Regions from separate parts of the Psychrilyobacter sp. genome, predicted to be linked through region 2. Evidence: riboswitches for the same ligand, from Rfam matches in the RefSeq annotation. Region 2 holds a riboswitch; the other holds the start of a gene.
What was found. A riboswitch is a leader RNA that binds a small molecule or an ion and turns the genes downstream of it on or off. The one in region 2 is predicted to bind lysine.
Positions count from the first base shown of each region.

Region 1: it holds a riboswitch for lysine, as region 2 does, so the genes downstream of both, WBG30_RS04145 (aspartate kinase) here and WBG30_RS05990 (Na+/H+ antiporter NhaC family protein) in region 2, are expected to answer to the same signal.

Region 1 covers NZ_JBATVM010000088.1:532-4,981, forward strand. Annotated here, with positions in the region: partial or broken gene WBG30_RS04135 (ATP-binding cassette domain-containing protein) at 1-27, shown strand, start outside; gene WBG30_RS04140 (M20 metallopeptidase family protein) at 83-1,225, opposite strand; lysine riboswitch at 1,425-1,599, shown strand; gene WBG30_RS04145 (aspartate kinase) at 1,695-2,897, shown strand; gene WBG30_RS04150 (aspartate-semialdehyde dehydrogenase) at 2,935-3,921, shown strand; gene dapA (4-hydroxy-tetrahydrodipicolinate synthase) at 3,961-4,450, shown strand, end outside.
Region 2 covers NZ_JBATVM010000121.1:233-4,682, forward strand. Annotated here, with positions in the region: gene WBG30_RS05985 (YeeE/YedE family protein) at 1-1,225, shown strand, start outside; lysine riboswitch at 1,296-1,470, shown strand; gene WBG30_RS05990 (Na+/H+ antiporter NhaC family protein) at 1,595-3,331, shown strand; gene WBG30_RS05995 (glycosyltransferase family 9 protein) at 3,428-4,420, shown strand.

The sequences.
Region 1 (4,450 bases), on a different contig from region 2:
GCTAGACTTGCAGAGATGTATAGTTAAAATAAAAAAGCTGAGACTAAGTCTCAGCTTTTTTATTCTCTATGATGTTATTTTATTATTCAAATACTCCTAATTTTTCACATATGCCAGTATATACTCTAAGTCCATTTTCCAACACTTTTTCATCAAAATTAAACTTGGAATTATGTAATGATTCTACATATCCTAACTCTTGATTTTTAGTTCCTACATAGAAAAAAAGTCCCCGAGTTACTTCCTGATAAAATCCGAAATCTTCAGCTAACATTTCAGGATCTATCTCCTCAAATTTCAACTTTTCATCTCCTCTAACAACATCCTCTAACATATCAAAATATTCCTTATCGTTTATTACAGGGGGATACCCTTCAGCTAAATCTATCTCTATTTTTACTCCGTAACTTATTTCCATTCCACGGGCTATATCCCTTATCTTCTCTATTATAAAATTAAAAGTCTCTGTAGAAAACGCCCTTATGGTCCCCTCCATCCGCGTGACTTCTGGAACTATATTTCTTATGGTCCCCCCCTCTATCTTTCCTATCGCTATTATACTCGGGTCAAAAGGTGCTATAAATTTAGAAGTAATAAGATTAAATCCTTCTAACATCTTCCCTGCTACTTGAATGGAATCTATTCCTAACTGAGGCTGACCTCCATGACCACTTTTTCCCTTTATAATTATATCTATTTCTGCGGCTTTTGCCATAAATCCACCTGCTCTACAGGCGATTATTCCCTCTTCTAATTTGGGAAATAGATGCAGTCCGAAGATCCCTTTGACATTATATTTTTCCAAAACCCCACTTTTTACAATATCATTAGCTCCTCCTGGACCTTCTTCAGCAGGTTGAAAAAGTAGGAGGATATTTTTCTTTAATTTTTTATCTTTTAAATACTCCATAAATCCTAACAAGGTTGCCATATGACCATCATGTCCACATGCATGCATAAACCCCTTATGTTTGGAGGTATAAGAAGTTCCTGTTTCTTCTAAGATAGTTAGGGCATCAATATCTGTCCTAAACCCGTAAGTTTCTCCTGAGCCAACATCTAGATAGATATAAAGTCCTGTTTCACAAATTATTTTAGGTTCATACCCCATCTTTGTTATTTCCTTTATTAAGTAAGCTTGGGTCTTTTTTTCCATATATCCTAATTCCGGAATTTCATGTAAATTTCTTCTATGTTTTTTCATTCTTTCTACTATTTTATCCATATTTGCCTCCCTAAAAGAAATTTAAATCCTTATCTTAGATAAAAGTAAACCTTATTTTTCTATTTTTTAAAAATATATATTATATATACTTTACATATACATTACGAATTATACTTACTACTATATTTTCCATTCATATAACTTATATATTATATATATTATATTTTATTTTATGTTTAGTGATATACTTACTTCAAATCATAAGAATAGAGGTTGCGAATACAAATAGTAAAAACAGGGAGAAGGCATTTTAAGATCTGTTTTGAAAGGTGTAGTTGCCGAAATATAGATTCTGCTAAAATCTATGTTGGGTGTATGGATAAGATCCATATAACTGTCGTTATCATAACAGGTAATGGGGTGCTATTTGAAGTTATAGATTATTCTTTTATCTCATTTTTGATTAGATGTAATTTTACTCTTCAGTAGTTCTCACTACTGAAGAATTTTTTTATTAAAGGAGATAAATATGATCATTGTACACAAATATGGAGGAAGCTCACTAGCTGACTTAGACAAAATAAAAAAGATTGCCTCCCACATCTCAAAATTAAGTGATGCAGGAGAAAAAATAGTTGTAGTTGCTTCTGCCATGGGTAAAACTACAAATAACTTAATAGAGATGGCTAAAAAAATTTCTAAAACACCAAATATAAGAGAGTTAGATACTCTAATGGCCACAGGTGAACAGCAGACTGTTGCTCTGTTATCTATGGCACTAAATGAACTAGGTAAAGACTCTATCTCCCTTACAGGAGCTCAAGCAGGAATAACCACTATAGGTTGCCACACTAAAAGTAGAATAAAGAGTGTTGACCCCAAGATAGTGCTTTCCCATCTAAATTGTGGAAAAATAGTCATTGTAGCCGGTTTTCAAGGAATGAACCAAGAAGGAGATATCACTACCTTAGGTAGAGGAGGATCAGATACCAGTGCTGTGGCTTTAGCTGCTAGTTTAGGAGCACAGTGTGAGATCTATACCGATGTAGATGGTATTTATGGTATCGACCCTAGAGTATATCCAAAGGCTAAAAAAATACAAAATATATCTTACGAGGAGATGATGGAAATGGCAAATTTAGGAGCAGGTGTTATGGAAACAAGAGCTGTTGAATTAGGAAAAAAATACAATGTTCCAATCTATGTAGGGCAAAGTTTAAGAGCTCACGACGGTACTCTCATATTAAATCAAAACGAAATTATGGAAGATAAGCCCATTACTGGTATAACCCTCAACGAAGATATTTTCATGGTTAATATCCAACACCTTCCTTATTCAGAAAACTTAGTAGCTAATATTTTTAACACTTTAGGTAAATATGAGTTAAACATCGATATGATAAGTCAAAATATAACTACTTCTGGTACTTTAGACCTTTCTTTCAGCTGTTTTAAAAGAGAAGAATCCCTTTTAAAACAAGCCATCGACGAATTAAATCAAAAGTCACAAGAAATTTCTATAGAGATCAAACATGATTTAATAATGCTTTCCCTAGTTGGGATAGGAATGGTAAGTTATTCAGGAGTTGCAGCCAAAGTATTTAACACCCTAGCTGCAAATAAAATTCCTTTTTATCACATAACTACTTCTGAGATCAGTATCTCATGTACTATCTCTGCAGAACATAAAAACGTAGCTATTCAAATGCTAGCAAAAGAATTTAATCTATAAAAAACATATAATTAAAAAATTTATTTAGGAGGAGATCATGAAAAAATATAACATCGCCATTGTAGGAGCTACTGGAATGGTGGGAAGAACCTTTCTCAAAGTATTAGAAGAAAGAAATTTTCCCATAGATAACCTTTACCTTTTAGCTTCTTCTAGATCTTGTGGAACAGAAATTAATTTTAAAAATAAAACGTATATAGTCGAGGAACTTACCCCTGAATCTTTCACCAAAGAAATAGATATAGCTCTATTTTCTGCTGGTGGAAATATCAGTAAAGAGATGGCTCCTATAGCGGTTTCTCATGGAATTACAGTTATAGACAATAGTAGTGCATGGAGAATGGATCCTACCATTCCTTTAGTTGTACCTGAGGTAAATCCAGAAGCTGCAACAACAAATAAACTAATTGCCAATCCTAACTGTTCTACCATACAGGTAGTAGTCCCACTAAAGGTTTTGGATGACCTCTACGGAATAAAAAGAGTTGTCTATTCTACCTACCAAGCTGTATCTGGATCTGGAGTAGCTGGAGTAAAAGATTTAAAAGATGGAATAGAGGGAAAAGAACCTTCTAATTATCCACATCCTATAGCCTTTAACTGTCTTCCCCATATAGATGACTTTACAGAAAATGGATACACTAAGGAAGAGTTAAAAATGATCAATGAAACTAGAAAAATTTTAAATAAACCAAATCTGCCTATCACTTCTACATGTGTAAGAGTTCCAGTAGAAAATGGACATTCTGTATCTGTTAATTTAGAATTTGAAAAAGAGTTCGATTTAGAAGAATTAAAAAAGGCTCTTCAAAATAAAAAAGGTATCATCTTACAGGATGATGTAAAAAATAATATCTATCCAATGCCTATAAATGCTAGCGGATTCGATGAAGTATTTGTAGGTAGAATTAGAAGAGATTATAGTGTAAACAACGGTATAAACCTGTGGACAGTAGCCGATAATATTAGAAAAGGTGCTGCTACAAATACTGTGCAAATTGCTGAATTATTAATAGAACAATAAAATATATATATTTTATTACAATTTTAAATAGGAGGAATTATGGGAATTTTTAAAGGATCTGGAGTAGCTCTTATCACCCCGTTCAACGAAGATATGAGTATCAATTATACTAAACTAGAAGAACTCATAGAGTGGCATATAGAAAACAAAACTGATGCCTTGGTAATCGCTGGAACCACTGGTGAGGCATCTACCCTTCCAGATGATGAACATATAGAATTAGTTAAAAGAAGTGTTGAAATAACTCGAGGTAGAGTTCCTGTAATCGCTGGAACTGGTAGTAATGATACCCGTCACGGAATTAGGTTAAGCCTTGAATGCGAAAGGGTTGGAGCCAACGGTCTTCTCATCGTTACACCATACTACAATAAAACCAATAGACAGGGATTGATAAACCACTATACAACTATAGCTGATAAAATAAATATACCCATTATTTTATACAATGTTCCAGGTAGAACTGGAATGAATATTCCTGCTGATGTAGTCCTTGAATTAAGTAACCATAAAAATATAGTTGGACTTAAAG
Region 2 (4,450 bases):
GAGCTCAATGTTATTTTTTAGATTACTAGCAGGAGCAGGATTTGGATATGCATTAACTAGAGGATTTATGGGATTTGCAGGATCGGTAAATAGAGCATATAATACAGGGTCTACAAAATTAATGAGAGTATTGGCTTATATGTTTTTAGGAACATCTATCTTATCAGCGGCATTTCTTTATAACGCAGATGCTGGTTCATATGATCTTTGGGTAAATCAAATTAACCCAGGGTTAGTTCTTGGTGGAATCATGTTTGGATTTGGTATGACATTCTCAGTTTGTTGTGCATCAGGAGTTTTAACAGACGTAGTTACTGGATTTTCAAGAGGTTTTGTTACTCTTATATTTTTCGGGATGGGTGTTTTCTTAGGATTCCCTTTCCAAAGAGCAGCAACTTGGGTAACAGAAGCAGGAATTCCAACAGATTGGATTAGAAAATCATGGTTTACATCTGAAACAGGAGCAAAGTTATATAATGGAGTTTATTTCCCAGATTTATTTAAATGGGATGGATTAAATGGATATTTAGGAGCAGTTTTATTAACTTCATTACTTTGTGGAATTGTAGTATATCTATCTAAAAAATATGAATCTTCTAGAAGAGTATCAGGAACTTTTACAGGAGTACCGAGTGAAATAGAGCAAGTTAAAATAAGTACACAAGATAAAGATAGTAATAAAGAATTTAAATTATTAAGTGAAGAAACATATACAAGATTATTTGTTACACCGTGGTCTATGAAAGTGGGAGCGTTAGTAATAGCAGTTATATTTACATTATTAATGGGTGTAACTAAAGCTGGATGGGGAGCTTCTACACCTTATGGATGGTGGTTTGGAAGATTCTTAATGATATTTGGAATATCACCTGAATCGTTATCTAACTTTACTAATTTCCCAGTAAAATTCTATACAATGCCATTTTTCAACCACCCAATCAATGTTCAAAATGTTGGAATCATGGTAGGAACAGTAATTTGTTTATTATTAGCTGGAACATTTACTAGCACAGCAACAAGTGAGATTAAAATTACATTCAAACAAGCATCTCTATATGCAATGGGTGGAATATTAATGGGATTAGGAACAAGACTTGCAAATGGTTGTAATGTAGGAGCACTATATACTCCAATTGCAAACTTCTCGTTGTCTGGATGGATTTTCTTTGCTGCATTAGTAGGAGGAGGGATCTTAGGAAATAGAGTAGCGGTAAAAATAAAATAGTATTATTGAAAAAATATGTTTGACAAATATAGCTTAAATAGATATACTAGTTTCAACATAAAAATATATGAATGAAGATAGAGGTTGCAAACCTTAGAAGTATTTTGGAGGAGTCGGATAGATTTTGAGACCAAAAGAAAGGAAGTTTTGCCGAAATTTAAGATTTGTCGAAATCTTAAGTTGGGACTATGGATAATATCTATAGGACTGTCATTATCACATGATAATGGGGAGCTGTCGAATGATTTTAAGATAAAAACCTATTATACATAATTATAGGTTTGCAAATTAGAGTTATCGGTAGAGATCCGATAACTCTTTTTTTGAGTTAAAAGATCTCCTTTCTTCAATAACTAAGGAGGAAAGATTGTGAGAAGTATAATAATTGTATTATTGTTAGGGGTAATGAGTAGTTTAGGGTTCGGAGCAGATTCGACAGAGTCAGCGTTAAGTTTAGGTGCATGGACACTTCTTCCACCAATTATAGCTATAGTTTTAGCTTTTGTTACTAAAAATGTGATTTTATCATTGTTTATAGGAATATATTCAGGATCGTTTTTATTGGGGATAACTCAAGGGAAGAATTATTTATTTAGTTTCTTAGGAGGATTTTCTGATATAACAAATAGAATCATCGGATCTATGGCAGATTCATGGAACGCAGGAATAGTCTTACAATGTTTGACTATCGGTGGATTAGTAGCTTTAATATCTAAAATGGGAGGAGCAAAAGCCGTAGCAGAAGCTCTGGCTAAAAGAGCAAAAACTCCTAGATCAGCTCAATTAATTACTTGGGTTATGGGATTATTTATATTCTTTGATGACTATGCTAACGCACTTATTGTAGGGCCAATTATGAGGCCTATAACAGATAAGATGAGAATATCAAGAGAGAAATTAGCGTTTATAATAGATTCAACAGCAGCTCCAATTGCAGGAATAGCCCTAATTTCTACTTGGGTAGGATATGAGATATCAGTAATAAAAGATGGCTATTCATTGATAGGAATGGAAAATATAAATGCATATAGCATCTTTGTACAAACAATTCCATATAGATTTTATAATATCTTAATGTTAATATTTGTAGCTTCAACAGCATACTACTTAAGAGAATTTGGTCCTATGGCTAAGGCTGAAAAGAGAGCTAGAACAACTGGTCAAGTAACAAGTGGTTCAGCAGCTAAAATTACTCCAGAAGAAGCGGCTATAATTGCTCCTAAAGAAGGGGTAGAATTAAACATATGGAATGCTATCATACCAATCATGGTATTGATCGTAGGTTCTTTTGTAGGTTTCTATCTAAATGGAAAAGGTTATTTAGAGGGGACTGTACTTGAAACTGTAAAAAATGCTCCACTATCATTTTATGCTATTAGAGAAACTTTTGGGAGTGCAGACGCATCACTTGTAATATTTCAAGCAGCGTTATTTGCGTCTATAGTTGCTATCGTTATGGGAATAACTAAGAAAATATTCAAATTTTCAGAAGCTATCGATACTTGGGTACACGGAATGAAATCATTGGTAATCACTGGGGTTATTTTATTATTAGCTTGGTCATTGACTTCTTTAATCAAAGAATTAGGAACATCAGTATATCTAGTAAATGCATTGGCTGGAAGTATACCAAAGTCACTTCTACCATCTATTATATTTGTATTGGGATCAGCTATTGCTTTTTCTACAGGAACATCATATGGAACTATGGGGATCTTGATGCCATTAGCAATACCATTAGCTAATGCTATAGGTGGAGCAGCTGGGTTATCAGGAGAGACGTTATCATCATACATAGTAATGAGTATAGGAGCGGTTCTTACAGGGGCGATCTTTGGGGATCATTGCTCACCAATATCTGATACTACGATCCTTTCATCTATGGGAGCTGAATGTGATCATATAGAGCATGTTAAAACTCAAATTATATATGCACTTGTAGTAGGAGTTATAACAGTATTATTTGGGTATCTACCAGTTGGAATGGGTATATCTATCTATGTCGTGTTACCTATCGCTATAATAGCTACGATACTTACTGTAAGGTTTGTAGGTAAACCTGTAGAGATGGCAACAGAAATAGAAGAAGCATCTGAGTTAGCATAAAAATTAGTAAACCTAGTCATAAAACTGACTAGGTTTTTTTTATTTTGAATTGTAATTATGGTATAATAAAATTAGTAAAAACTAGTGTAATGTAGATTGGGGGAAAAAATGAGAATATTAATAATAAGGCTGAGTTCTATAGGGGATGTTATATTAACCACCCCAATCCTAAAAAAATTAAAGGAAAAAAACAAGAACTTAAAGATAGATTTTGTAGTGTTAGATAAATTTAAAGATTCAATAGTGGGAAATCCTAATATAGATAATTTAATTATCTTTAAAAAAGATACAGATGATGGAGTGAAAAATATAAGAAGATTTTCAAAGATATTAAAAGAAAATAACTATGATTATGTATTTGATCTACATTCTAAAATAAGATCTCGATTGATCACATTTTTTCTGGGAGAAAAAACTTTTAGATATATAAAAAGATCATTATATAAAACTATCCTTGTAAAATCTGGGTTAATTAAATATAGAGCTGATAATACCATAGTAAAAAATTACTTTAATGCCTTCAAAGTTTTAGGGATAAATTATAATGGAGAAAATATAGAGTTTAATTTTTCTAAAAATGATGAAAAAAAAGTAAAAAATTATAAAAATTATGTAGTGTTTGCGCCAGGAGCTTCTAAAAACACTAAAAAATGGACTGTAGAGGGATTTGGTAAGTTAGCTAAACTAATAAAAGAAAGATATCAGATAGAGATCATCTTAATAGGGAGTTCTAAAGAGAAGGGTGAATGTGAGGAGATCAATAAAAAAAGTGGAAATATATGTATAAATCTAGCCGGGGAACTAAGTTTAAAGGAAAGTGGAGCTTTGTTATCCAAAGCAAATTTTTTAGTAACCAACGACTCAGGACCATTTCATATTGGACGTGGAGTCAAGACTAAGTCATACGTGATATTTGGCCCGACAGATCCAAATATGTTTGAATATGATGAATTAGGAGTCTTAATCTATGGAAACGAACCGTGTTCCCCGTGTTCGTTACATGGAGATAAAAAATGCCCTAAAGAGCATTTTAATTGTATGAAAAATATAAGTGCTGAAGATATAATGGAAAGAATAGAAAAAAAATAAAGAATCGAGGAATATCCTCGGTTTTTTATT